Regions from separate parts of the Streptomyces sp. NPDC051219 genome, predicted to be linked through region 3. Evidence: riboswitches for the same ligand, from Rfam matches in the RefSeq annotation. Region 3 holds a riboswitch; each other region holds the start of a gene.
The links. A riboswitch is a leader RNA that binds a small molecule or an ion and turns the genes downstream of it on or off. The one in region 3 is predicted to bind cobalamin.
Positions count from the first base shown of each region.

Region 1: linked by a shared signal. The riboswitch ahead of AB0M62_RS12875 (ribonucleoside-diphosphate reductase subunit alpha) and the one ahead of AB0M62_RS03045 (cobalamin biosynthesis protein) in region 3 are both predicted to bind cobalamin.
Region 2: linked by a shared signal. The riboswitch ahead of AB0M62_RS22925 (energy-coupling factor ABC transporter permease) and the one ahead of AB0M62_RS03045 (cobalamin biosynthesis protein) in region 3 are both predicted to bind cobalamin.

Region 1 covers NZ_JBFBAS010000008.1:203,386-212,769, forward strand. The annotation lists gene AB0M62_RS12875 (ribonucleoside-diphosphate reductase subunit alpha) at 1-2,207, opposite strand, end outside; cobalamin riboswitch at 2,348-2,478, opposite strand; gene AB0M62_RS12880 (GNAT family N-acetyltransferase) at 2,535-3,032, opposite strand; gene AB0M62_RS12885 (YbdD/YjiX family protein) at 3,185-3,400, opposite strand; gene AB0M62_RS12890 (carbon starvation CstA family protein) at 3,397-5,607, opposite strand; gene AB0M62_RS12895 (GntR family transcriptional regulator) at 5,841-6,614, opposite strand; gene AB0M62_RS12900 (extracellular solute-binding protein) at 6,899-8,185, shown strand; gene AB0M62_RS12905 (sugar ABC transporter permease) at 8,316-9,338, shown strand.
Region 2 covers NZ_JBFBAS010000021.1:78,560-87,943, reverse strand. The annotation lists gene AB0M62_RS22955 (cytochrome P450) at 1-141, opposite strand, end outside; gene AB0M62_RS22950 (tRNA-dependent cyclodipeptide synthase) at 122-847, opposite strand; gene AB0M62_RS22945 (PadR family transcriptional regulator) at 1,099-1,647, opposite strand; gene AB0M62_RS22940 (ATP-binding cassette domain-containing protein) at 1,657-2,526, opposite strand; gene cbiQ (cobalt ECF transporter T component CbiQ) at 2,559-3,308, opposite strand; gene AB0M62_RS22930 (energy-coupling factor ABC transporter substrate-binding protein) at 3,316-3,768, opposite strand; gene AB0M62_RS22925 (energy-coupling factor ABC transporter permease) at 3,768-4,466, opposite strand; cobalamin riboswitch at 4,495-4,724, opposite strand; gene AB0M62_RS22920 (L-serine ammonia-lyase) at 5,145-6,527, opposite strand; gene glyA (serine hydroxymethyltransferase) at 6,876-8,144, opposite strand; gene gcvH (glycine cleavage system protein GcvH) at 8,161-8,538, opposite strand; gene gcvT (glycine cleavage system aminomethyltransferase GcvT) at 8,616-9,384, opposite strand, start outside.
Region 3 covers NZ_JBFBAS010000002.1:63,497-72,880, forward strand. The annotation lists gene AB0M62_RS03025 (hypothetical protein) at 1-44, opposite strand, end outside; gene AB0M62_RS03030 (class II aldolase/adducin family protein) at 94-759, opposite strand; gene AB0M62_RS03035 (inorganic phosphate transporter) at 1,102-2,358, shown strand; gene AB0M62_RS03040 (hypothetical protein) at 2,414-2,644, shown strand; cobalamin riboswitch at 2,830-2,962, shown strand; gene AB0M62_RS03045 (cobalamin biosynthesis protein) at 3,115-4,074, shown strand; gene AB0M62_RS03050 (cobyric acid synthase) at 4,071-5,666, shown strand; gene cobN (cobaltochelatase subunit CobN) at 5,663-9,331, shown strand; gene AB0M62_RS03060 (putative cobaltochelatase) at 9,328-9,384, shown strand, end outside.

The DNA of each region.
Region 1 (9,384 bases), on a different contig from region 3:
TACATCGAGCTGAGCTTGCCGATGGTGGGCGAGGCCATGAAGAGGTTGAGCGACTGGCTCTGGTCGAGATAGGGGGTACGGGCCGCGGCCATGTCGATCAGCGCGCGCTGCGGCAGCTCCCACGCGGTCCGGTAGAGGGCTCGGATCTCCTGGGGGATCCAGTTCAGACCCTCGATCGAGCCGTTGGAGTCGCGCAGCGCCTCGCGGGTCCGGGCGTCCCAGATGCCGTGCTTCTTCAGGTCGTTCACCAGGTAGGCGTTCACCTGGAGGAACTCGCCGCTGAGCGTCTCGCGCTTGAAGAGGTTGGAGACCTGCGGCTCGATGCACTCGTACACGCCGGCGATCGACGCGATGGTCGCGGTCGGCGCGATGGCGAGCAGGAGGGAGTTGCGCATGCCCGTGGAAGCGATACGAGTGCGCAGCGCGGCCCAGCGCTCCGGCCAGCTGACCTCGACGCCATAGTGGTCGGGGTGCAGCACACCGCGGGCGGATCGGGTCTGGGACCAGGCCGGGAGCGGGCCGTTGCGCTCGGCGAGGTCGCAGGACGCCTCGTACGCGGCGAGCATGATGCGCTCGGCGATCTTCGTGGAGAGCGTCTGCGCCTCCGCGGAGTCGAACGGCAGGCGCAGCTTGAAGAAGACGTCCTGCAGGCCCATCGCCCCCAGGCCCACCGGGCGCCACTTGGCGTTGGAGCGGCCGGCCTGCTCGGTCGGGTAGAAGTTGATGTCGACGACCCGGTCGAGGAAGGTCACGGCGGTACGGACGGTCTCGTCCAGCCGCTCCCAGTCGATCGCATCCTCCCCGTCGCGGACGTCACCGAGGACGAACGCGCCGAGGTTGACCGAGCCCAGGTTGCAGACCGCGGTCTCGCCGTCGTCCGTCACCTCCAGGATCTCGGTGCAGAGGTTCGAGGAGTGGACGACCTTGCCGGGCTCGGCGGTCTGGTTGGCCGTGCGGTTCGAGGCGTCCTTGAAGGTCATCCACCCGTTGCCGGTCTGGGCGAGGGTACGCATCATCCGGCCGTACAGCTGGCGGGCCGGGACGGTGGTGCGGGCCAGGCCGTCGTCTTCCGCCTTGCGGTAGGCGCGGTCGAACTCGTCGCCCCACAGGTCGACCAGTGCGGGCACATCGGCCGGCGAGAACAGCGACCAGTCGGCGTCGGCCTCGACGCGGCGCATGAACTCGTCCGGGATCCAGTGCGCGAGGTTGAGGTTGTGCGTACGGCGGGCTTCCTCGCCGGTGTTGTCGCGCAGCTCCAGAAACTCCTCGATGTCCGCGTGCCACGTCTCCAGGTAGACGCAGGCCGCGCCCTTGCGCCGGCCGCCCTGGTTGACCGCCGCGACCGACGAGTCGAGCGTGCGCAGGAACGGGACGATGCCGTTGGAGTGGCCGTTCGTGCCGCAGATCAGCGAACCGCGGGAGCGGATACGGGAGTACGACAGTCCGATGCCGCCCGCGTGCTTCGAGAGCCGCGCGACCTGGTGATAGCGGTCGTAGATCGAGTCGAGCTCGTCCAGCGGCGAGTCCAGCAGATAGCAGGAGGACATCTGCGGGTGGCGGGTGCCCGAGTTGAAGAGGGTGGGGGAGGAGGGGAGGTAGTCCAGGCGGCTCATCAGCCGGTAGAGAGCGGCGACCTCGTCGACCGCGCGCGGGCCGGCGTCCTCGGCCAGGCCCGAGGCCACCCGCAGCATGAAGTGCTGGGGCGTCTCGATCACCTGACGGGTGATCGGGTGGCGCAGCAGGTAGCGGCTGTGCAGCGTCCGGAGACCGAAGTAGCCGAAGCGGTCGTTCGCCCCGTCGGCGACCGACATGTCGACCAGCGTGTCCAGCCGCTCCGCGTGCGTAAGGACGAACTCGGCCGTACGGTCGGCGATCAGGCCCTCCCGGTGGCCCACCGAGACGGAAGCGGAGAACGACACCGCCCCCTGGCCCGCCGCCTCGTCCGCGATCGCGAGGGTCAGCAGCCGCGCGGCGAGCCGCGAGTAGGCCGGGTCCTCGGAGATGAGACCCGCGGCCGCCTCGGTGGCCAGGCCCCGCAGCTCGGCCTCGTCCGACCTCGCGTTGCGGCCGCGGAGCGCGGCCGCGGCGACCCTGCCGGGGTCGGCGTCCGGCAGGTCGGCGGTGAGGTCGGTCAGGGTCCGCAGCAGTGCGGTCCCCGGTCCGTCGGCAACCTGTGCTGAAGCAGGACCGGCTGGCGCGATGGTCACGGGGGTGCTCTCCCTCGCTCGGCTCGGGGCCACAGGGAAGCGGGGGCGCTTCGGGCGTGTGCAACCGGCACAGGGCAGCACGCCACGCAGCGTCCACCGGCCTATCCGCGAGGCCCGGACGTATCGGCGTCCGGATCGGTCGAACCGGACGCGCCGTCGGCAGGTGTTCGGACTCCTGGGTGCGTGAAAGCGCACCAATGCACCGTTGCGGGACAGTTCCGGATTTTCACCGGATTCCCCTGCGGCGACAGCGAGCATGAGCATACATGTGGGGGGCGGGCGTTGCGGCACCCCCCACATGTTGTGTCGTGGGTCGGTCGTAGGTCGCTACAGCTCCAACTCGTAGGTAAGGAGCGAGATGCCCGGTATCGGCTTCCAGTCCCGCTCCGGAGTGCGCGTGAAGCCCGTCCGTTCGTAGATCCGGTGGGCTCCGCGCATGCTGGGCTGGGTGGACAGCACGAGCCGCTCGACGCCGTCCAGGGCCCGCGCCCGCTCGATGCACGCCCGCACAAGAGCCTCCCCCGCGCCGCGCCCCCGCCCCTCCCGGGCGACCGCCAGCATCCGGAACTCCGCCTCGCCGTCCCGCGCGATGTCGGCCCACGCGCTGCCGGGCGGCGCGAACGTCACACTGCCCAGCGGCTCCCCGTCCTGCACCGCGACGAGCACCTCCGCGGCGGCCGCGCGCCGGGCCACGTCCCGCAGGAGGTGGATGTAGTCGTCGTCCTTCCCGGAGTCCAGCAGTCCGTCCCCCAGATACGCCTGGGCGGTGATCTCACCCAGCTGCTCGTACTCCTCGGGCGTGGCCCGCCTGATCGCGATGTCCATGTTCGAAGTGTGCCGCAGGGGTTGGACAGCAGGGGTCCGGCAGCAGGGTCCCGGGCAGCAGGGATACGCCGGCCGGGGTCCGGGGATACGGCAACGGGCCGCCGCATGCCCCCAGGAGGGGCTGCGACGGCCCGTCGGGCCGTTCCGGAGGCTCAGCAGCAGCGGAACCCGTCCCGTGGATCGGCCTCCCGCGCGTCCGTGCGGCTGCGCTCGAACTCGCGCCGCGTCATCACCTCGGCGTCCGGGTTGCAGGCCCGGGCGTGGGCGACGTACTTGTCGTACACCGCCTCGCCCGACAGCTCGCGCACGAACCAGCGGACCCGGTCCACCACCCGCCGGACCCTCGTCGCGGAGGCCCGCCGGATCATGCCGGGCCGGTCCCTGCCGGGACGGTGTCCTTGCGGACACCGCCGTCCGGGCCCAGTCCGGCCGCGGCGAACTCGGCCTTCTCCTCCTTGGTGGCCAGCATGCTCGCCGGCGCGAGCAGCTTGGACTCGGTGTACGGGACCTCGGCGAGCCGGACGCCCTCCGGATTGCTGATGGCCCGGAAGCAGACCCGCGCTGCGTCGGCGATGACCACGATGATGAGGACCGCGAAGAGCGCCGACAGCACGCCGTCGACCGTGGCATTGGTGACGATGGTGTGCATGTCGTCCATCGACTTGGCGGGCGGCAGCACCTTGTCGGCGTCGATGCCCGCCTGGTACTTCTCGCGCTGTGCGAAGAAGCCGAGCTTGGTGTCGTCCGAGAAGATCTTCTGCCAGCTCGCCGTGAGCGTGACCGCGACGTCCCAGGCGAGCGGGACAGCAGTGACCCACGCCCACTTCAGCCGCCCGGACTTGACCAGGAGCGTGGTGCACACGGCGAGCGCCACGGCGGCGAGCAGCTGGTTGGCGATACCGAATAGCGGGAAGAGCTGGTTGATTCCGCCCAGCGGGTCGTGTACGCCGACCCACAGGAAGTAGCCCCAGCCGCCGACGACGACCGCGCTGGCGAACCAGACGCCCGGCTTCCAGCTGACCTGGCGGAACGGCTTGTAGACGTTGCCCAGCATGTCCTGGAGCATGAAGCGCCCGACGCGCGTCCCCGCGTCCACGGTGGTGAGGATGAACAGCGCCTCGAACATGATCGCGAAGTGGTACCAGAAGGCCTTCAGCGCGGTGCCGCCGATCACGGCGGAGAAGATCTCCGACATACCGAGCGCGAAGGTCGGCGCACCACCGGTCCGCGACAGCAGGCTGGCTTCGTCGACGTCGGCGGCCGCCTTCGCCAGCTGCTCGGGAGAAATGGTGAATCCGAGGTTCGCCACCGCCTGGGAGGCGGACTCGACGGTCGTGCCGACGACGCCCGCGGGGGAGTTGATGGCGAAGTACAGGCCGGGGTCGATGATGCAGGCCGTGATCATCGCCATGATGGCGACGAACGACTCGGTCAGCATGGCCCCGTAGCCGATCATCCGGATCTGGGTCTCCTTCTGGACCATCTTCGGCGTGGTGCCCGAGGAGACCAGGGAGTGGAAGCCGGAGAGCGCACCGCACGCGATGGTGATGAAGACGAAGGGGAACATCGAGCCGGCGAAGACCGGTCCGTCCCCGCGGCTCGCGAACTCGGTGACGGCGTCCATCTTCAGGGTCGGCAGGGCGATCACGACGCCCAGCGCGAGCAGCACGATGGTGCCGACCTTCATGAAGGTGGAGAGGTAGTCGCGCGGCGCGAGCAGTATCCAGACGGGCAGTACGGAGGCCAGGAAGCCGTACACGATCATCCAGATGACGAGCGTGCCCTTCTCCAGCGTGAAGAAGTCGGCGAGCGACGAATCGGCGACCCAGCCGCCCGCGACGATGGCAAGCAGCAGCAGCGCCACGCCGACGACGGAGACCTCGGTGACCTTGCCCGGCCGCAGTATGCGCAGATAGACGCCCATGAAGAGGGCGATCGGGATGGTCATGCCGATGGAGAACACGCCCCACGGCGAGTCGGCCAGGGCGTTGACGATGACCAGCGCCAGCACGGCGAGCAGGATGATCATGATGGCGAAGACGGCGACCAGCGCGGCCGCGCCCCCGAAGGGCCCTATCTCGTCGCGGGCCATCTGGCCGAGAGAGCGGCCGTTGCGGCGCGTCGAGAAGAAGAGCGTCACCATGTCCTGGACCGCGCCGGCGAAGATGACGCCCGCGACGATCCAGATCGTGCCGGGCAGGTAGCCCATCTGCGCGGCGAGGACGGGGCCGACCAGCGGACCCGCGCCCGCGACCGCCGCGAAGTGATGCCCGAAGAGCACACGACGGTCGGTGGGATGGAAGTCGACACCGTTGTCAAGACGTTCCGCGGGGGTGGCCCGCGTTTTGTCGACCTTCAGTACGCGGTTGGCGATGAAGCGGGAATAGAAGCGGTACGCGATCGCGTACGAGCCCAGCGCGGCCGCGAGCATCCAGGCGGCGGAGACGTCCTCGCCGCGGGAGAGCGCGAGCACGGCCCAGCCGATCGCGCCCACGAGGGCGACGAGTGACCAGACAGCGATCGACTTCGGGGTAAGTCCGCGTTGAGCGGTTGTGGGTGATGCCGACTCTGGCATGGTGTTCCGTCCCCTCGCTGATCACCTGCTTAATGCGCAGGAAATCTAGGGGACCCTCTCGCAGGCGTCACCCCCGTCCGTATATCGGTACGGGAACGATGTTGTACCGGACGGCCGGCCGGGCAGCGGAACGGCCCCGCCGGGTGTGCCCGGCGGGGCCGTGAACAGTACGAATGCCTCTGCATGTGCCCGGAGGCGTTGGGACGCGCGTGGAGGCCTCGGCGGCGAAACGATCAGCCGGTCGGCCGCTGCAGCCGCGCCACGAACTTGTACCGGTCACCGCGGTAGACCGAGCGCACCCACTCCACCGGCTCGCCGTTCGCGTCCAGCGAGTGCCGCGAGAGCATCAGCATCGGCAGGCCGACATCGGTGCCGAGCAGGCCGGCCTCGCGTGGGGTGGCCAGCGAGGTTTCGATCGTCTCCTCGGCCTCGGCGAGGTGGACGTCGTACACCTCGGCCAGAGCCGTGTAGAGGGACGTGTACTTGACCAGCGAGCGGCGTAGCGCCGGGAAGCGCTTGGCCGACAGATGAGTGGTCTCGATGGCCATCGGCTCACCGCTCGCGAGCCGCAGCCGCTCGATCCGCAGTACGCGCCCGCCCGTGGTGATGTCGAGCAGTCCCGCGAGCGTGTCATCCGCCGTCACATAGCCGATGTCCAGGAGCTGTGAGGTGGGTTCGAGGCCCTGGGCCCGCATGTCCTCCGTGTAGGAGGTGAGTTGGAGAGCCTGGGAGACCTTGGGCTTGGCGACGAAGGTGCCCTTGCCCTGAATTCGCTCCAGCCGGCCTTCGACGACCAGCTCCTGCAGTGCCTGCCGCACTGTGGTGCGCGAGGTGTCGAACTCGGCGGCGAGCGTCCGCTCCGGCGGCACGGGTGTGCCGGGCGGCATTGTCTCCGTCATGTCCAGCAAATGCCGCTTGAGGCGGTAGTACTTGGGCACGCGTGCGGTGCGGGTGGCTGGCCCCGCCGTACTGCTCTCGGGATCCGTGCTTCCCCCGTCGGTGGCCATGCCCCGCCTTCCCGACTCCTGTCCTGTTGCCGTCACCGGCTCCTCCGTACGTAGCGGCTCACATCGTGACACGGGCCGGTCCGAGGACGTCGCCCTCCCTCAGGTGTCGGTCCGATAACGGACGCGACTGCCCTTCTTATACACCCTTGACACCCCTAAAGGTCTAGGCCAAGCTCCGGGTACTGGTCTAAACCATTAAAGACCAGGTCCCAGCCCCACGGCAGTACTTGGCGTTATGTCACCGCGGCGGGCAGTGGATTGCAGGCATCCCTGAGGAGGGTGGCGTGAAGCGCAAGCTCATCGCGGCGGTAGGCGTCGCGGGCATGATGGTCGGCGTAGTGGCCTGTGGCAGCGACAGCGACAGCAAGGGCACCACGGACGCGAACGGCAACAAGACCCTGACCGTCTGGGTGATGGACGGCTCGGCTCCGGCCCCGTGGCTCGAGGCGGTCAACAAGGACTTCGAGGCCAAGCACAAGGGCGTCAAGGTCAAGGTCGAGACCCAGCAGTGGAACGGTATCCAGGAGAAGGTCACCACCGCCCTCTCCGAGGACACCCCGCCGGACGTGCTCGAGCTCGGTAACACCCAGACCGCGGGATACGCGGCTACCGGCGGCCTCGCCGACCTCTCCGCCGACAAGGCCGAACTGGGCGGCGACGGCTGGAACAAGGGCATGCTCGCGTCGGCCGAGTACGACGGCAAGCTCTACTCCGCTCCCTGGTACGCGGCCAACCGTGTCGTCGTCTACGACAAGGCGGCGTACGCGAAGGCGAAGGTCACCCCGCCGAAGACCCGCGACGAGTGGATCGCCGGCCTGGAGAAGCTGAAGGCCGCGGACAGCAAGTCCCAGCCGATCTACCTGCCCGGCCAGAGCTGGTACGTGCTCGCCGGATTCATCTGGGACGAGGGCGGCGACTTCGCCGTCAAGGACGGCGACAAGTGGAAGGGCACCCTTTCCACCCCCGAGGCCGCCTCCGCGATGGAGTTCTACAAGAAGCTGCAGTCCTTCTCGACCGCTCCGAAGGACAAGGACGAGGCCACCCCGCAGCAGTCCACCGACATCGTCCCCAAGGGCGGCGTCGCCTCGTGGATCGGTCTCGGCTGGGAGGCCGGCGGCGCCATCGACGCGATGAAGAAGGCCGGCAAGACGGCGGACTTCGGTTACTTCCCGATCCCGGGCAAGACCGCGGACAAGCCGGGCAGCGTGTTCTTCGGCGGCTCGAACCTCGCCATCTCCGAGCGGTCCAAGAACAAGGACCTCGCCAAGGAGTGGCTGGCGCTGGCCGCCGGCAAGGACCAGATGACCAAGTACAGCGCGGCCGTCACCGGGGCGCTGCTGCCGAACAACGACGCGGCGCAGTTCAAGCCGGAGGCCGGCTCGTTCGCCGAGGCCATGGCCAAGGCCGCGGCCGCGGGCAACATCACCCCGGTCACCCCGGGCTGGGCGAATGTGGAGACCGCGCCCAACCCGATCAAGGAGTACATGACCAAGGTGCTCAAGGGCGAGGACGCCAAGAAGGCGGGCGAGGCGGCCGACAAGGTCATCACCGAGCGCATCAACCAGCAGTAGTCGTGACCGGTGGTCGTGGCCGGCGCTCATCGCGCCGGCCACGACCACCGGATTCTGCAGTGACGGCGGCCGTTGTCGGTGCCGCCGGCCCGGTGGGCGCGGGAGCCCCAGAACCGCGAGGAAGAAAACCATGACCGTGCACTCCCAGGGAGTGGCGACCTCCGCTCCGGAGGATGCGCCCGGGAAGGCGGCAACGGAGTCGAAGTCTCCGCCGCCCCCTTCCGGTTCCAAGAAAGTCCTTCAGCCTCCTCGCGGCAGACGCGCCCTGCCCGCCGGGCTGTTGCCGTACCTGCTGGTGGCCCCCGCGGTCGTCTGCGGCGCGCTGCTCCTGCTGTACCCGCTCGTCCGCAACGTGATCCTCTCCTTCCAGCAGGTCAACCGGAAGGAGCTGATCACACGCGAGACGGTGTGGACCGGCTTCAGCAACTACACCGAGCTGCTGGGCGATCCCGACTTCTGGACGGTGGTCGTCCGGAGCTTCGCGTTCACCGCCGCGAACGTGGTCCTGATCATGGCGGTCGGCACCCTCATCGGCGTCCTCCTCAACCGCCTCGGCAAGAAGATGCGGCTGGTGCTCTCCGTGGCGCTGGTGATGGCCTGGGCCATGCCGATCGTCGCCTCCGTCACCGTCTTCCGCTGGCTCTTCGACGAGCAGTTCGGCGTCGCCAACTGGCTGATGCGCGTGCTCGGCTTCGCGGGATACGACCAGCACAACTGGTTCGAGACGGGCCTCTCGACCCTGACCATCGTCACCGTGCTGGTGGTCTGGGGCTCGATCCCCTTCGTCGCGCTCAACATGTACGCGGGTCTGACAACCATCGGCAGCGAGTTGTACGAGGCGGCCCGGATGGACGGCGCGGGCGGCTGGCGGATCTTCTGGTCCGTGGTCTTCCCCAGCCTGAAGCCGTTCTTCCTGATCACCACTTTCCTCGAGATCATCTGGGTCTTCAAGGCCTTCACCCAGGTGTACGCGATGAACCAGGGCGGTCCGGACCGCGCCTCCGAGATCCTGCCCGTCTTCGCCTACATCGAGGGCCAGGGCCAGGGCCACTACGGTCTCGCCGCGGCGATCTCGGTGCTGACCATCCTCATCCTGGTCGTCCTGATGTCCTTCTACTTCCGCCTGATCCTGAAGCAGGAGGAGGAGCAGTGAGCAACGTGTCCTCTGGCGTCCGCGTGTCCCCCGGCGCCCGCCGCAC
Region 2 (9,384 bases), on a different contig from region 3:
GCTGTCCCCGGTCAGGGTGCGGACCCGGGCCACCGGCTGTTTCTCCCGCAGCCAGGTGCACTCCGCGGGGAGTACGTCGCCGCGACGGGAGAGCGGGAAGTCGAGGACGACGCCCCCGTGCTCATGCTGCGCGTGGGACATCGACATCATTCCTTCCGGCATCTTCCGGCCGCACGACGGCATACGCCTGGTTGCGAGTCGCGCGAAGGCCGCCGCCGCGCCCGTAGAGCACATCAGTGAGCGGCATTTGTACGTGATAACAGGACACCGAGGACGGCACGTCCAGAATGCTGGGGGTGTCCAGGAAGAACGGGAGCTCCGCCGCGAGGTAGTCGAAGCAGACCTGCCGCTGTTCCTCGGTGATGGATTGACCGTCGCTCAGTTTGGGCCCGATGAAGAACTTGGCCATCTCCTCGCAGCTCTTACGGAAATCGTCGTCCGTTTCGATGAAATGGAGCACGCGTCGGTGGAGGAGCTGATAGATGTGGTTTCCGGAGAACTCGGAAAGTGCTCTCACCCTGGTGTCGCCGAGTGGCGGACCGGCCTCTTCCACACCCCGCAGAATCCGGCGGCGTACCGCCTTTATCTCCTTGGCCGCTCGGCGTGCCGCATGCTCCTCGGTGTATCCGAAGGAGGCGAACATCCGGTCCACGTGGAGATCGGCGTAGACGAAGTCGACCTGGGCGAAGCGGGAGTTCGCCCAGCGTGCGAGAGAGGATATGCGCTCCGCGCTGAAATAACTGTTGCCCGGACTTACGCCGATGAGTACGTGGTCGCCGTCGTCCCAGATGGTGCGGCAGGCGGGGGTGAAGGGCAGAACTTCGAATGCGTCAGCTGTGATCGTCACTGTGTGATCGCCCTTGAAGCCGCTTGTCCCTGGGAGCCCTGCGCTCCTGGTGTGGCGGCAACGACACGAAGTTATCCGTATGCGGCGGAGCGTGACAAGGGCGTCCAGGGATTGGCCGGTGTTTTCGCTTGACTGGCACTCGCCACTTCCGCATTACGGAACGGTAATTGAATGCTTTCTCAGTGCTGAGGTGCGGACCGCAGGAGCAGTAGGGCCCGATTGCGCGTCAGGAGGTTTGCGGGGGCGGCCGGTCACTCGCCGCCCGCGGTCATGTCCGTCAGCTCCGCCAGCGCCTCCGTGAGCCACTCCAGCCAGAATTCCTCCAGGCCGATCCCGGCGTGCAGCACCAGGCGGCGCAGCCGGTCCTCGTCCGCGTTCCGGCCGGGAGGGAAGTCGCGCTCCTCGATCGCCGCATACGTCGCCGACTGCCGCTGGTGCAGCGCGAGATGACGTCGCAGCTCCGCCTCGAGCCCCTCGGGCCCGACCACCGCCGCCGCGCGCAGCCGCAACAGCAGCGGGTCCCGGATGGGCTTCGGGTCCTGGCTCTCGCCGACCCAGCGGGTGAGTTCCGCGCGGCCGGCGGGCAGTACCTCGAACTCCTTCTTCTGCCCGCGTGCGGGCAGCTCGGAAGGAAGGGCCCGGATCAGTCCGCCCTGCTCCAGCTTCCCCAGCTCCCGGTAGATCTGCTGATGCGTGGCCGACCAGAAGTACCCGATCGACCGGTCGAATCGGCGCGTCAGCTCCAGCCCCGACGACGGCTTCTCGAGCAGGGCGGTGAGGATCGCGTGCGGGAGTGACATGGAGGCATCCTAGGTATCCGGCGCCGATACGGCCCGATCCCCGTGGAGCGCCGTCGCCCAGTCGCCGAGCGCCTCAGGGGTGCGCGGCCCGGCCTCCGACTCGCCGAGCAGCCCGTGTGCCCGCAGTACCTCCGCGGCCGCCATGCCCCACGGCCTGCGCAGTCGGGAGGCGGTCAGCAGTCCCCGGTCGGCCAGCAGTTCCCCGACGGGTCCCGTGCGCAGCCCGTCCGGCGCGAGGACTGCGGCGTCGTCGGCCCAGCGCAGCGCGAGGTCCACATCGTGCGTGGCCATGACGACGGTGGTACCGAAGTCGCGCAGCCGCCCAAGGACCGCCAGCAGCCGTTCCTGGCCGTGCGGGTCGAGGCCGGCCGTGGGCTCGTCGAGGATCAGCACCCGCGGCCTCATCGCCACGGCACCCGCGATCGCGGCCCGCTTGCGCTGCCCGTACGACAGCAGATGCGTCGGCCGGTCCCGCAGAGCCACGATGTCCAGGGCCTCCAGCGCCTCCGCGACCCGGTCCCGGACCTCGGCCTCCGGCAGGCCCAGGTTCATCGGGCCGAACGAGACGTCCTGGCCGACCGAGGCGGCGAAGAGCTGGTCGTCCGGGTCCTGCACCACCAGTTGTACGGTCGTCCGCAGCCCGGTCAGTCCGGCGCGGTCGTACGCCACGGGCTCGCCCTCCAGCCGCAGTTCTCCCGACCCGCACCGCAGACCGCCGCTGAGCAGTCGCAGCAGCGTGGTCTTGCCACTTCCGTTGCGGCCGAGGACGGCGAGCGATCGCCCCGGCGGGATACCGAAGCTCACACCGTCGAGCACGGCCGGGCCGTCCTGGTACGCGTAGCTCGCCGCGACGAGCTCCACGACGTGCCGCGCGGACACGGCTGCCCCTCCGGAGTCTGAGGTCGCTGCTGTCACGGGAGAAGCCTTTCGAGTACGAGGGTGAGGGCGGTGACACCCACGAGCAGCGCGCCGCTCGCGGCGAGGAACCGCCAGGAGAGCACCGCCTGCGGGACCAGGACGCGCAGGGTGCCGTCGTAGCCGCGGCCCGCCAGACCCGACTGCAGGCGCTCCGCGCGGTCGAAGGCCCTTACGAAGGCCGTCGCGCCGAGGCCGGCGAGCGAACGCCAGGTGGCCGCCCGGGTGGTGTGCCCCAGCCGGGCCGCCTGCGCCTGCCGGATCCGGGTGACGGCGTCCAGCAGCAGGAAGCTGATCCGGTACATCACCAGGGCGACGTCCACCACGGGCGCGGGGACACCCGCCCGCACCAGCCGCGGCAGGACATCGGAGACAGGCGTGGTGAAGGCGAACAGCAGCACCCCCAGCGAGGCCGCCGAAGTCCGCAACAGCAGCTGCCCCGCGTGTACCGCGCCGTCCGGTGCGAGCGTCACGAAGCCGTCGACGCCGCCCACCTGGAACAGCAGCGGTACCGCGCCGGTGACGCAGAACCCGAGCGGAATGCGGTACGCCCGCCACAGTTGACGGGGGGCGACCCCGGCCGGGCCGAGCAGCACGCCGAGCGTGGCGCCCGCGACCAGTACCGCCCCCGGCCAGGGCGGCAGACAAACCGCCGAGACGGTCAGTCCGAGCCCCAGGACGGCCTTCTCCACGGGGTGGCGGCGGCGCCAGCGACTGCTGTGCGCCGCCGCGTCGATGGGCAGCATCCGCCGGCTACGGCAGCGGTGCGCCGGACCCGCGCTGCTCGCCCGGCCCCCCGGACGCCGCTGCGGTCGGTGCGGATGCGGTCGGTGCGGACGCTGCCGGTGCGGGCGCTGCCTGTGGAGACGCGGCCTGTGTCCCGGCGGGGGGTGCCGCTGTCGCCGCGCGGGCCTCGCCCTGCCTGCGGCCCCTGCGAAGCCCGAAGTAGTAGGCCAGCACGCCCGCGCCGAGCGCCGCCTGCAACGAGAACAGCGCCGACTCGATCTCGCCGGACGGAGGCTCGTACAGCGGGGTGAACCACGGCTCGTAATCCGGCTGGATCTCGTTGATCGCGGCCTCCGCCTGCCCGTCGGCCCCGGAGAACGGTTCCTCCTTGCCGTCCCCGAGCCCGAGTGCGAGCGGCAGTACGGCGAGTGCGGCCACGATGAGCAGAAGCAGTGAGTTGATCTTTGCGTTACGGCTCATCAGGCCACGGCCCCCTTCTTCTGCCCCGGCTGCGCGCCCTTGAGGAGTACACCGAGCCGCGTCAGCTCGCCCTTGCTGGACTGCATCAGCAGCCGCATCACCAGCACGGTCAGCAGACCCTCGCTGACCGCCAGGGGGATCTGGGTGACGGCGAAGATCCCGCCGAACTTGGCCAGCGCCCCGGGAATTCCGGTCGCCGGGTCGGGGAACGCGAGCGCCAGCTGCACGCTGGTGACGCAGTACGTGCTCAGGTCGGCCACGAAGGCGCCGAAGCACACGCTGACCATCAGGGGCACTTCGAAGTGCCGCAGCAGCCGGTACACGCCGTATCCCGCCCACGGTCCGGCGACGGCCATCGAGAAGACGTTGGCACCCAGGGTGGTGAGCCCGCCGTGAGCCAGCAACAGCGCCTGGAACAAGAGGGTGATGGTGCCGAGGACTGCCATGATCGGCGGTCTGAACAGAATGGCCCCCAGCCCGGTACCAGTGGGGTGGGAACAACTTCCCGTCACGGAAGGAAGCTTGAGCGCAGACAGGACGAAGGTGAAGGCACCGGAGGCGCCGAGCAACAGTGTGCTCTCGGGGTTGGCCCTGACCTCACGGCTCAGCGCCTTGACCCCGTGGATGACGAATGGAGCTGACGCGGCGCCCCAGGCGACCGCGTGCAGCGGGGGCAGAAACCCCTCGGCTATATGCATGGTTGGGTAGACCCTCTCCAGCACCTCGTGGATGGACACGCGCCCTGGCCGGTCTCCTGGCTGACGGGGGTTCTGGGGATGTCGCACGTTCCCCAGACTGGCTGGATTGCCGCCCGGACTCCGCCTTCCCGGACTCCGCGGTCTCCCGCGGCGGTCCAGTGGCTCCCCGGAGGGTGGAGTCGGACTACCCGATCACAGTGGCGAGGGCCGCACCGGTACTGCACCGGTTTCCCGAACACCAAGGCCCTGTGACCCTAGTGCGCGGTGACGATCCGCGACAACCCGCGCACGGGCGCACGACCAGGGCGCCTGCGACGGGGGAGGGACCGGCGTCGGCCGGCGAGGCCCGTAACGGGGACGAGGGAAGGGGGGCGGCGGCCTCGGTCCCGCTCGCCGGAGCCACACGCGGGAGGCTCGAAGAGGAAGACGCCCCTGAGGAACACACGAGACGAGCGCGGCAATCGCGCCTCAGCCGGTTACCGGCGGGCGCGACGTCCACCGATCAGGGTTTCCCGGGCCTGTTCTGCCGCCTGGGATCGAGGCAGGGGGCCTCACCTCTGCCGCCGAGACCCCTGCTGGTCAGCGTTTCACACGGCTTTCAGGGACGGTCCGCCTTGCCGACGGGCGAGTCCGGGACAAAGCCGCGAGACGGGAAACCGCTGAGCAAGGGTGGTTTTCTCAGCACTCGATGACGTTGACCGCGAGCCCTCCGCGCGCCGTCTCCTTGTACTTGACCTTCATGTCCGCGCCGGTCTCCTTCATGGTCTTGATGACCTTGTCGAGAGACACCTTGTGGCTGCCGTCGCCGCGCATCGCCATCTTGGCCGCCGTGACGGCCTTGACCGCCGCCATGCCGTTGCGCTCGATGCAGGGGATCTGCACCAGGCCGCCGACCGGGTCGCAGGTCAGGCCCAGGTTGTGCTCCATGCCGATCTCGGCGGCGTTCTCGACCTGCTCCGGAGTGCCGCCCAGGACCTCGGCGAGCGCGCCTGCCGCCATCGAGCAGGCGGACCCGACCTCGCCCTGGCAGCCGACCTCGGCGCCGGAGATGGAGGCGTTCTCCTTGAAGAGCATGCCGACCGCGCCGGCGGCGAGCAGGAAGCGGACGATGCCGTCCTCATCGGCTCCGGGCACGAAGTTCATGAAGTAGTGCAGGACGGCCGGGATGATGCCGGCCGCTCCGTTGGTGGGAGCGGTCACCACGCGGCCGCCCGCCGCGTTCTCCTCGTTGACCGCCATCGCGTAGAGGGTCACCCACTCCATCGCGTGCGCCTTCTGGTCGCCCTCGGCGCGCAGCTGCCGCGCCGAGTTCGCCGCGCGGCGGCGGACCTTCAGCCCGCCCGGCAGGATCCCCTCGCGGGCCATACCACGCGAGACGCAGGACTGCATGACGCGCCAGATCTCCAGGAGTCCCTCCCGGATCTCCTCCTCGGTGCGCCAGGCCTTCTCGTTCTCCAGCATCATCGAGGAGATGGACAGGCCGGTTTCGCGGGAGAGGCGCAGCAGTTCGTCGCCGGTGCGGAAGGGGTACTTCAGCACGGTGTCGTCGAGCTTGATCCGGTCCTCGCCCACCGCGTCCTCGTCGACGACGAAGCCGCCCCCCACGGAGTAGTACGTCTTCTCCAGCAGCGGGGTGCCCGAGGCGTCGTACGCGAAGAGGGTCATGCCGTTCGCGTGGTACGGCAGGGAGCGCCGGCGGTGCAGGATCAGCTGGTTCGGCTCGTCGAACTCGATCTCGTGGGTCGCGCCTATCTCGGCGCCCAGCAGGCGGAGCCGCCCGGTCTGCCGGATGCGCTCGATCTCGTCGTCCGCCGTCTCGACGTCCACCGTCCGGGGCGAGTGGCCCTCCAGGCCCAGCAGCACGGCCTTGGGCGTGCCGTGACCGTGCCCCGTGGCACCCAGTGAGCCGAAGAGCTCCGCCCGGACCGAGGCGGTCTGCGCGAGCAGGCCGTCCTTCTTGAGGCGGCCGACGAACATCCGTGCCGCCCGCATCGGGCCGACCGTGTGCGAAGAGGACGGGCCGATGCCGATGGAGAAGAGGTCGAAGACGGAGATGGCCACGGTGGCGGACTCCCTTGTCTGCTCGTGGTGGGAGGTTCGGGTAAGGAGTGTTTGTAGAAGTCGAGCCTAACGCGAGCGGATGACAGAAACGCCTCGGCCGGGTGTCGGGCAGGGACCGGTCCGGTGCGGTCGGGGTCCCGATCCGCGCGCGTGTCCGAATCCTGGTCGTGATCGCGGACCGGGCCGGTCGGGCCCGGGTCGTCCAGTCGTACGAATGGCCCGGCCTGTGGACAACTCAGGCCGGGCCATCACGTCGCCGCCCTACGGTGAATCCGTCACGATCAACGGGCTCGTACGGGTCAGGCTCGTACGGAGCTCAAGCCGACGGGGGCGAGCAATGTCACCAGTTCACAGCGACGGGTACAGCGGGTGCTTCGCGGCGAGGGCGGAGACCCTGGCCTTCAGCGACTCACTGTCGTACGACGGCTTCAGCGCCTCGGCGATGATGTCGGCGACCTCGGTGAAGTCGTCGGCGCCGAAACCGCGCGTGGCCAGTGCCGGCGTACCGATGCGCAGACCCGAGGTGACCATCGGCGGCCGGGGGTCGTTCGGGATGGCGTTCCGGTTGACCGTGATGCCCAGCTCGTGGAGCCGGTCCTCGGCCTGCTGGCCGTCGAGCTCGGAGTTCCGCAGGTCGACGAGGACCAGGTGGACGTCCGTACCGCCGGTGAGGACGGACACGCCGTGCTCGGTGACGTCGGGCTGCACCAGGCGCTCGGCGAGGATGCGGGCGCCCTCGAGGGTGCGCTGCTGGCGCTCCTTGAACTCCTCGGACGCGGCGACCTTGAAGGAGACCGCCTTCGCCGCGATGACGTGCTCCAGGGGCCCGCCCTGCTGGCCGGGGAACACGGCGGAGTTGATCTTCTTCGCCAGCTCCTGCGTGGAGAGGATCACACCGCCGCGCGGACCACCGAGGGTCTTGTGGGTGGTGGTGGTGACGACGTGGGCGTGCGGCACCGGGTTCGGGTGCAGGCCCGCGGCCACCAGGCCGGCGAAGTGGGCCATGTCCACCATCAGGTACGCGCCGACCTCGTCGGCGATCCGGCGGAACGCCGCGAAGTCCAGCTGGCGCGGGTAGGCGGACCAGCCGGCGACGATCAGCTGCGGCCGGGACTCCTTGGCCAGGCGCTCGACCTCGCCCATGTCGACCTGGCCGGTCTCGTCGTCGACGTGGTACGGGACCACGTTGTAGAGCTTGCCGGAGAAGTTGATCTTCATGCCGTGGGTCAGGTGCCCGCCGTGGGCGAGGTTCAGACCCATGATCGTGTCGCCCGGCTTCAGCAGCGCGAACATCGCCGCCGCGTTGGCCTGGGCGCCCGAGTGCGGCTGGACGTTGGCGTGCTCGGCGCCGAACAGCGCCTTGATGCGGTCGATCGCGATCTGCTCGACCACGTCGACGTGCTCGCAGCCGCCGTAGTAGCGGCGGCCCGGGTAGCCCTCGGCGTACTTGTTGGTGAGAACCGAGCCCTGCGCCTCCATGACCGCGACCGGAGCGAAGTTCTCCGAGGCGATCATCTCGAGGGTGGACTGCTGGCGGTGGAGCTCGGCGTCGACAGCAGCGGCGACGTCCGGGTCCAGCTCGTGGAGGGAGGTGTTGAGAAGCGACTTCGAAGACATCACGGTCCCTGGGGTGTCAGTTGCCGGAGAGGGTGGCGTACTCGTCGGCGGAGAGCAGATCGTCCGGCGCGTCCGAGACGCGCACCTTGAACAGCCATCCACCCTCGTACGGGGCGGTGTTCACGAGCGACGGGTCGTCGACGACGTCCTGGTTGATCTCGGTGACCTCACCGGACACGGGGGAGTAGAGGTCGCTGACGGACTTGGTCGACTCCAGCTCGCCGCAGGTCTCGCCGGCGGCGACGGTGGCGCCCACCTCAGGGAGCTGGGCGAAGACGACGTCGCCGAGCGCGTTCGCGGCGAACTCCGTGATGCCGACCGTCGAGACGCCGTCCTCGGCGGCCGACAGCCACTCGTGCTCCTTGCTGTAACGCAGCTGCTGGGGGTTGCTCATGGCCTGATTCTCCTGGATGCGGGGGAGTGCTGGTGGACTGTCGTCTTGAAGAGTGAGACGCGCGGGTGTGCGCGAGGTCACTTCTGGCGCTTGTAGAAGGGGAGCGCCACAACCTCGTACGGCTCATGGGTACCGCGGATGTCGACGCCCACCCCGGAGGTGCCGGGCTCGGCGTGTGCCGCGTCCACGTACGCGATGGCGATCGGCTTGCCGAGGGTCGGGGACGGGGCGCCCGAAGTGACCTCTCCGACGACCTTGCCGTCCGCGACGACGGAGAAGCCGGCGCGGGGGACCCGGCGGCCCTCGGCGATCAGGCCGACCAGCTTGCGCGGCGGGTTGGTCGCGGCGCGCTCGGCGGCGGCCTCCAGGGCGGCGCGGCCGACGAAGTTGCCTCCGTTGGAGGTCTTCTCGAACTTGACGACCCGGCCGAGGCCCGCGTCGAACGGCGTCAGCGCGGTGGTCAGCTCGTGCCCGTACAGCGGCATGCCGGCCTCCAGGCGGAGCGTGTCGCGGCAGGACAGTCCGGCCGGGACGAGGCCTACGGGGGCGCCCGCCTCGGTCAGGGCCTGCCACAGCTTCTCGGCGTACTGCGGGGCGACGAACAGCTCGAAGCCGTCCTCGCCGGTGTAGCCGGTACGGGCGATCAGCGCGGGGACGCCGGCGACCGTGCCGGGCAGGCCCGCGTAGTACTTCAGCCCGTCCAGGTCGGCGTCGGTCAGCGACTTCAGGATGCCGGGAGACTCGGGACCCTGGACGGCGATCAGCGCGTATGCGTCACGGTCGTCGCGGACCTCGGCGTCGAACTCCCCGGCGCGGGCGGCGATGGCGTCCAGCACCGTCTGGGCG
Region 3 (9,384 bases):
AGGAATGTGGTGACGGCTGCTGCCGTCGCTGTAGCCGGGCGCACTCTCTCAGTGTCGGTGGGTATGGGGACGGCTGCCAGTCAGCGGGTCCGCTCAGCGGGTCTGCCCGTATGCGCGGAGCTTCTCCGCGACCTCGTCGAGCTGGGCCGGAGAAAGCAGGCTGGGCTCGAGGCCGGGGACCGTGCTCGCGGTGAGCCAGAGCCGGCACATCCATTCCAGCTGAGCGGTGCGGTCGTACGCCTGGTCGAGTGTGTCTCCGTGGGCGACGGTGCCGTGGTTCTGCAGCAGGCAGGCGGTGCGTCCGTGCAGGGCGTCGAGCATGTACGCGGCAAGCTCGGGGGTGCCGTAGAGCGCGTAGGGCGCCACCCGCACGGGGCCGCCCAGCGCCGCGGTCATGTAGTGCACCGGCGGCAGTTCGGGCAGGAGCGTGGAGACGGCTGTCGCGTGCACGGCGTGGGTGTGCACGACGGCCCGGGCGGGGGTGTTCCGGTAGACGGCGAGGTGCAAAGGGAGCTCGCTGGTGGGGACGAGTCCTCCGGCGACCTGCTTCCCGGCCAGGTCGACGGCGACGGTGTCGTCCGGCCCCAGCCGGTCGTAGGGCACTCCGCTGGGCGTGACCAGCACCAGGTCGCCGACCCGCACGGAGACGTTTCCCGAAGTACCCACGACGAGCCCTTCGGAGGCTGTCCGGCGGGCGGTGGCCACCAGTTCGGCCCAGGCCTGCCCGATCGTCTGCTCGCCCGCGTCGCGATGCTCCATGGGCGTGATCCTGCCAGGCCCGGGTTCCGCCCCCCGTACTCCGGGGCGCACTCCGGTGTTCCCAAGACCCGGCTGCGCGCTGGACTCCGCACTCCGGGCGAGTGATATGGGTCTCTTCCACCCCCTCTCCCACCGGAGGCCGACCCGGCCGGAGCGGATTCGTACGAGGCCTGCGAGACCAGCCCTGGAGCGGATTTGTCGCGCTTCTTCTGCCCCTCGAAAGAACAAGCGGAATGAAGGCACTCCGTTGGAGTCACCGCACCGCCCGGCCCAGTTCATCTTCCGTTCATCCAGGTTGCCTACGTTCGCCGAGCCACTGACGTCAAACAGAAGCCTGGGTAAATGGAACACATCACGCTTCTCCTCGGGATCGTGATCGTCACCGCTCTCGTGTTCGATTTCACGAACGGTTTCCACGACACAGCCAACGCGATGGCGACGACCATCTCGACCGGCGCTCTCAAGCCCAAGACGGCGGTGGCCATGTCCGCCGTGCTCAACCTCGTCGGCGCGTTTCTTTCGGTGGAGGTCGCCAAGACGATCTCCAGCGGACTCGTCAACGAAGAAGGCATCAGGCCCGAAGTCATTTTCGCGGCGCTCGTCGGCGCCATCCTGTGGAATCTGCTGACCTGGCTGGTCGGACTGCCGTCCAGCTCCTCGCACGCCCTCATGGGCGGTCTGATCGGCGCCACGGTCGCATCGGTCGGCTTCGGCGGGGTCAACGGCGACGTCGTCGTCACCAAGGTGCTGCTCCCCGCGATCGCCGCGCCGCTCGTGGCCGGTATCGCCGCGATGCTCGCCACGCGCCTCACCTACAAGCTGAGCAGCAAGACCGACGAGAAGGCATCGGCCAAGGGCTACCGCATCGGCCAGATCGGCTCCGCCGGCCTCGTCTCGCTGGCCCACGGCACCAACGACGCGCAGAAGACCATGGGCATCATCACGCTGGCCCTGGTCACCGGCGGCGCCCTCGCCCCCGGCTCGAACCCGCCCATGTGGGTCATCCTCTCGGCCGGTCTCGCGATCGCGCTCGGCACCTACCTCGGCGGCTGGCGCATCATCCGCACCATGGGCAAGGGCCTCACCGACCTCCAGCCGCAGCAGGGCTTCGCCGCCCAGACCAGCGCGGCGAGCGTCATCCTGGCCTCCTCGAACCTCGGCTTCTCGCTCTCCACCACCCACTCGTGCTCCGGCGCGGTGATGGGCTCCGGTCTCGGGCGAAAGGGCGGTGTGGTCCGCTGGTCCACCGCGACCCGCATGTTCATCGCCTGGGGCCTGACCCTGCCGGCGGCGGGTCTCGTCGCGGCCGGCGCCGAGTTCGTGACCAAGCAGGGTGACTGGGGGGTCGCCGCCGTCGCGGTCTTCCTCGTCAGCTCCTGCCTCGCGATCTGGCTCATCTCCCGCCGTCAGGTCGTCGACCACACCAACGTCAACGAGACCGGCGTGGACGGCGAGCCCGCGGGTGTCGTGACCACCGCCATCGCCGCCGTCACCCCGCCTCCGGCGGGCGTCACCGCCGGCGCCACCGGCGAACTGAAGGCCACCATCCCGGGCCCGGTGCCCGCGGCCCCCGAACCTCCGCAGCCCGCGACCGTCTGACGGGGCCGGCCGCGCTCGGCGCCCGACGCGCTCGACGACTGAAGGAATCAGCAGTATGAAGATCGACTGGGCAGCTCTCGGCTCCGTCTTCGGAGTCAGCCTCACAGCCACCGTGGTCCTGGTGGGCCTGTTCACCCTCGGCATCGTGGGCCTCTCGAAGCAGGAGTCCGCCACCGCACAGGGAGGCTCCGCCGGCTCCGTGGCCATGGCCCGCACGGGCGCGTACGCCTGCTTCGCACTCTGCGCGGCGGCCGTGGCCTACGGGATCTATCTGATCGTCGTCTGACCGAACCGGCATCCGGACGAACCGGGCATCCGGACGCCCCCGGCAGGGTCCCCCCGAGGACTCCTGCCGGGGGCGTTCGCGTTCCCGCCGGTGTGGGTCTTCGCACACTGTCCCGCCGCAGGTCAACGGCGAGTTGACGGGCGTTCGCAGGCCGTGGTGGACTTCCGGAGCCAAACGGCGGCAGGAGAGGAAGTCCGGTGCGAATCCGGCGCGGTCCCGCCACTGTCACCGGGGAGCACTCCCCCACACCGGAAGTCACGGCCGCTGCGTAAGGGCTGGAAGGCCGGGGGAGTTGCCGATCCGGGAGCCAGGAGACTCTCACCGCCGGTCACGTCGAACCAGGGCGCGGACCCTGAGTGAGGACTTCGCCATGCCCGGCTGCGGTTCAGTTGTCCATGTGAGTGCCGTCCAACCGAGGACGGTCTTTCCGAGTACGGGGTCCCGCCGAGGCGTATCGGCCGGCTGAACCCATGCGTGCCGATCGCGTTTTCGCATACGGCGCGACAGCCGGCCTGATCGGCGACCTGGTCCTGGGCGATCCCCGCCGCGGACATCCGGTCGCGGCGTTCGGGCGGGCTGCCAGCGCTGTCGAGAAGGTCCTGTGGCGTGACCACCGCGGGTGGGGCTCGCTGCATGCCGTGGTGTGCGCCGGCGGCGCGGCCGCGGCCGGCGCGCTCGCCGCAAGCGCCTTGCGTTCCCGTCCCGTTGCCCATGCCGCGCTGACCGCCGCGGCGACCTGGGCCGTGGTGGGCGGGACATCACTGGGCCGCGAGGCGAGGGCCGTCGGCGGTGCGCTGGCGGTGGGCGACCTCGAGGTCGCCCGGGAGCGGCTGCCCCATCTCTGCGGGCGCGACCCCCAGTTCCTGGACGGGCAGCAGATCGCCCGCGCCGTCGTGGAGTCCGTCGCCGAGAACACCTCCGACGCCGTGGTCGGTGCCCTGGTGTGGGGAGCCGTCGCGGGCGTGCCCGGCCTGCTCGCGTTCCGCGCCGTGAACACCCTGGACGCCATGGTCGGGCACAAGTCGCCGCGATATCTGCGGTACGGCTGGGCCTCGGCGCGGCTCGACGACGTGGCGGGCCGGCCGGGCTCCCGGCTGACCGCCGCGGCCGCGCTGCTGGCCGGGCCCGACCGCCGGGGGGCGGTACGGGCCTGGCGGCAGGACGCGGCAAAGCACCCGAGCCCCAACGCCGGCCCGGTGGAGGCCTCGTTCGCCGGCGCCCTGGGCGTACGGCTCGGCGGGACCCTCTCGTACGCCGGCCGCGTCGAGCACCGGCCGGTGCTGAACGGCGGTGGCCGGCCGGTGGGAGTGGGCGACATCGAACGCGCGGTGAAGCTGTCGCGCGTGGTGACCGGGATCGCCCTGGGCGCGTGTGTCGCGGTCCGGCTGATCGCCGGCCGACTGGTCTCTGGACGGAGGGGAACCGCATGAGCGCTGGTGGACTGCTGGTTGCCGGCACCACGTCGGACGCCGGCAAGAGCGTGGTCACGGCCGGGATCTGCCGGTGGCTGGTACGTACCGGGGTGAAGGTCGCGCCCTTCAAGGCGCAGAACATGTCGCTGAACTCGTTCGTCACGCGCGAGGGCGCGGAGATCGGGCGCGCCCAGGCGATGCAGGCGCAGGCCGCGCGCGTCGAGCCGAGCGCGCTGATGAACCCCGTACTCCTCAAGCCCGGCAGCGACCGCAGCAGCCAAGTGGTGCTGCTGGGCAAGCCGGTGGGTGAGATGAGCGCGCGCGGGTTCTTCGGGGGGCCGGGGGCCGCGGCGGAGCCGTCCCCGGGCGCGCCGTCCCCCGGAGGGGCCTTGCGCGGCGGTCGGCAGGAGGGACTTCTCGGGACCGTCACGGCGTGCCTGGAGGAACTGCGGGGCACGTATGACGCCGTGATCTGTGAGGGGGCCGGCAGTCCTGCCGAGATCAATCTGCGCCGTACGGACATCGTGAACATGGGCATCGCGCGGGCGGCGAACTTCCCGGTGGTCGTCGTGGGCGACATCGACCGCGGGGGCGTCTTCGCCTCGTTCTTCGGAACGACCGCCCTGCTGAGCGCGGCGGACCAGGCGCTGATCGCCGGGTACCTGGTGAACAAGTTCCGGGGCGACGTGTCGCTGCTCGAGCCCGGGATGGAGATGCTCCGGGGACTGACCGGCCGTCAGACCTTCGGGGTGCTGCCGTTCCGGCACGGTCTGGGGATCGACGAGGAGGACGGCCTGCGCGTCTCCCTGCGGGGAGCCGTACGTGAGTCCGTCGTCGCCCCGCCGGTCGGCCAGGACGTGCTGCGGGTCGCCGTGTGCGCGGTGCCGCTGATGTCCAACTTCACGGACGTCGACGCACTGGCCGCCGAGCCGGGTGTCGTCGTGCGGTTCGTGGACCGCGCGGAGGAACTCCTCGACGCCGACCTGGTGGTGGTGCCGGGCACGCGTGGCACCGTCGGGGCGCTGGAGTGGCTGCGGGAACGCGGACTCGCGGACGCGATCGCGCGGCGCGCGGTCGAGGGCCGGCCCGTCCTCGGCATCTGCGGCGGCTACCAGGTGCTCGGGGAGCACATCGAGGACGAGGTCGAGTCGCGGGCGGGGGCCCTGAATGGGCTCGGACTGCTGCCCGTCCGGGTGCGTTTCGCCGTCGAGAAGACACTCGCCCGGCCCGTCGGCCAGGCGCTCGGCGAGCGCGTCGAGGGGTACGAGATCCACCACGGAGTCGCCGACGTGCTCGGCGGAGAAGCATTCGTCTCCGATGACCGGGGACGCGGCCTGGACGGCTGCCGGGTGGGCTCCGTCTGGGGCACCCACTGGCACGGGGCACTGGAGAGCGACGGCTTCCGGCGGGCGTTCCTGCGGGAGGTGGCCGCCGCCGCGGGGCGCCGCTTCCTACCGGCCCCGGACACCTCCTTCGGCACGCTGCGCGAGGAGCAGCTCGACCTCCTCGGCGACCTGATCGAGGAACACGCGGACACGGACGCGCTGCTGCGGCTGATCGAGTCGGGCGCACCGTCAGGACTTCCCTTCATCGCACCTGGAGCGCCATGAGCACCGTGCTGTTGCTGTCCACCGCCGATACGGACCTGCTGGCGGCCCGGGCCTCCGGCGCGCCGTACCGCATCGGCAACCCGACCCGCGTCGACGTCTCGGCGGAACTGCCCGCGCTGATCGAGGGAGCCTCGGTGGCCGTCGTACGGCTGCTGGGCGGGAAGCGGGCGTGGGAGGACGGGCTCGCCGTCCTCAAGGCGTCCGGGATTCCGACCGTGCTGCTGGGCGGCGAGACCGTACCGGACGCGGAGCTGATGGCCGAGTCGTCCGTGCCCGCGGGCGTGGTCGCCGAGGCGCTGCGCTATCTCGTCGAGGGCGGCCCGGGGAACCTCGTCGAACTGGCCAGGTTCCTTTCGGACACCGTGCTGCTGACCGGACAGGGCTTCGCCGAACCGCAGACGATGCCCGAGTGGGGGCCGCACGGCGAGCGCGGACTGGAAGCGGGGCGGCCGACCGTCGGCGTGCTCTTCTACCGGGCACACCACCTCTCCGGGAACACCGCCTTCGTCGACACCCTGTGCGACGCCATCGAGGCGAAGGGCGCCAACGCCCTGCCCGTGTACTGCGGTTCACTGCGCGGCGCCGACGCCGGGCTGTACGAACTGCTGGGCCGGGCCGACACGCTGATCGCCACCGTCCTCGCTGCGGGCGGTACGCGCGCCTCGGACGCCTCAGCGGGCGGCGACGACGAGGCGTGGGACATCGGCGCGCTCGCCGACCTCGACGTACCCGTACTGCAGGGCCTGTGCCTGACGTCCTCGCGCGCCGTCTGGGAGGACTCGGACGCCGCTCTCTCCCCCATGGACGCCGCGATGCAGGTCGCGATCCCCGAGTTCGACGGGCGGTTGATCACGGTTCCCTTCTCCTTCAAGGAGCAGGGCCCCGACGACGTGCCGGTGTACGTCGCCGATCCCGAGCGCGCCTCGCGGGTCGCGGGGATCGCCGTACGGCACGCCAGGCTGAAGCACAAGCCCAACGCTGAGAAGAAGCTCGCGCTCGTGTTCACCGCCTATCCCACCAAGCACTCGCGCGTCGGCAACGCGGTGGGACTCGACACACCCGCGTCCGCGGTACGGGTGCTGGACGCCCTGCGCGACGCCGGTTACGCGGTGGAAGGCCACCCGGACAACGGCGACGAGCTGATCCACCGGCTCATCGACGCCGGCGGGCACGACGTGGAGTGGCTGACCGAGGAGCAGCTCGCCGCCGCGCCGGCGCGAGTGCCGCTCGCCGACTACCGGGCCTGGTTCGACAAGCTGGAGCCCGGGCTGCGCGACGGCATGCTGGAGCACTGGGGCGAGCCGCCGGGCCAGTTGTACGTGGACGGTGACGACATCGTCCTGGCGTCCCTCCGGTTCGGGAACGTCGTCGTGATGATCCAGCCGCCACGCGGCTTCGGGGAGAACCCGATCGCGATCTACCACGACCCCGACATGCCGCCCTCGCACCACTACATGGCGGCGTACCGCTGGCTGGAGTCCACGACGTCCGAAGGCGGCTTCGGCGCCGACGCCATCGTCCACATGGGCAAGCACGGCACCCTGGAGTGGCTGCCGGGCAAGGGCCTCGGCCTGTCGGCGGGCTGCGGTCCCGACGCCGTACTGGGCGAACTGCCGCTGGTGTACCCGTTCATCGTCAACGACCCGGGTGAGGGTACGCAGGCCAAACGCCGCGGCCACGCCACGGTGGTGGACCATCTGGTGCCGCCGATGGCCCGCGCCGACACGTACGGCGATCTGGCGAAGCTCGAGCAGCTGCTCGACGAGTACGCGCTCGTCAGCGACCTCGACCCGACGAAGGCGCCGGCCGTCCGCGCCCAGATCTGGACGCTGGTCAAGGCCGCCGAGCTCCACCACGACCTGCATGTCGACGAGCAGCCCGACGACGGCGACTTCGACGAGTTCGTCATGCACATCGACGGTTACCTGTGCGAGATCAAGGACGTCCAGATCCGTGACGGCCTGCACATCCTGGGCGGCGGTCCCGAGGCCGGGGCCCGCGTCAACCTCGTCCTGGCGGTGCTGCGCGCCTCGCAGGTGTGGGGCGGCCGGGCGAACGCGCTGCCGGGGCTCAGGGCAGCTCTCGCCGAGCACTTCGGGCTGGAGGAGAAGTCCCTGCTCGGCGAGCCGGGTGCGGCCGTGAAGGTGCCGGTGGAACTCACGTCGCTGGTCGGCGGTCCAGCACGCACCGGTGCGGACGCGATCGACCTGCTGGAGCAGCTGTGCCGGCGTCTCGCCGAGGGCATGGAGGAGCGCGGCTGGGACGTCGCGGCGGTGGCCGGGCTGGTCGGTGACGTCCTCGGTCACGTACTCCCGGACGCCGTGGCCGTCCTTGGCTTCGCCTGTGCGGAGGTGGTGCCGCGGCTGGCGCGGACGACCGACGAGATCGGCAACATCCTGCGGGCGCTCGACGGCGGTTACGTCCCAGCCGGGCCGTCCGGCTCGCCGACGCGCGGGCTGGTCAACGTCCTGCCGACCGGCCGCAACTTCTACTCCGTCGACCCCAAGGCGATCCCGTCCCGGCTGTCGTGGGAGGTGGGCCAGGCGCTCGCCGACTCGCTCGTGGCCCGCTATCTCGCGGACACGGGCGACTACCCCAAGTCCGTGGGCCTGACGGTCTGGGGTACGTCCGCGATGCGCACCCAGGGCGACGACATCGCCGAGATCCTCGCCCTGTTGGGCTGCCGCCCGGTGTGGGACGACGCCTCGCGGCGGGTGACCGGCTTCGAGGTCGTGCCGGTGGCGGAACTCGGCCGTCCGCGCATCGACGTCACCGTCCGTATCTCGGGCTTCTTCCGGGACGCCTTCCCGCACGTGGTGGGCCTGATCGACGACGCCGTGCGGGCGGTCGCCGAACTGGACGAGCCGGCCGAGTCGAACTACGTGCGCGCGCACGCCGACGAGGACACCGCCGAGCACGGCGACCGCCGCCGCGCCACGGCTCGTGTCTTCGGCTCCAAGCCGGGTGCGTACGGGGCGGGTCTGCTGCCGCTGATCGATGCCCGGAACTGGCGCTCGGACGCCGACCTCGCCGAGGTGTACGCGGTGTGGGGCGGCTATGCGTACGGGCGCGGGCTCGACGGGCGGGCGGCGCGCGGGGACATGGAGACGGCGTTCCGGCGGATCGCGGTGGCGGCGAAGAACGTCGACACGCGTGAGCACGACCTGGTCGACGCGGACGACTACTTCCAGTACCACGGCGGCATGGTCGCCATGGTGCGGCATCTGACGGGGGCCTCCCCCGAGGCGTACGTGGGTGACAGCGCGACGCCCGACCAGGTGAAGACCCGCACGCTGGGCGAGGAGACGCACCGCGTCTTCCGCGCCCGGGTGATCAACCCGCGCTGGATGGCGGCGATGCGACGCCACGGCTACAAGGGCGCCTTCGAGATGGCCGCGACCGTGGACTACCTCTTCGGGTACGACGCGACGGCGGGCGTGGTCGACGACTGGATGTACGAGAAGCTCTCGGCCGAGTACGTCTTCGACCCGGAGAACCGGCAGTTCATGGAGAAGTCGAACCCGTGGGCGCTGCGCGGGATCACGGAGCGGCTGCTGGAGGCCGCGGAGCGCGGGCTGTGGGCCGAGCCGGACGCCGAGACGCTGGAGCGGCTCCGGGCGACTTATCTGCAGCTCGAGGGCGACCTGGAGGGTGACGACGCATGAGTACGCCTTATCCGTTCACCGCGATCGTCGGGATGGACGATCTGCGGCTCGGG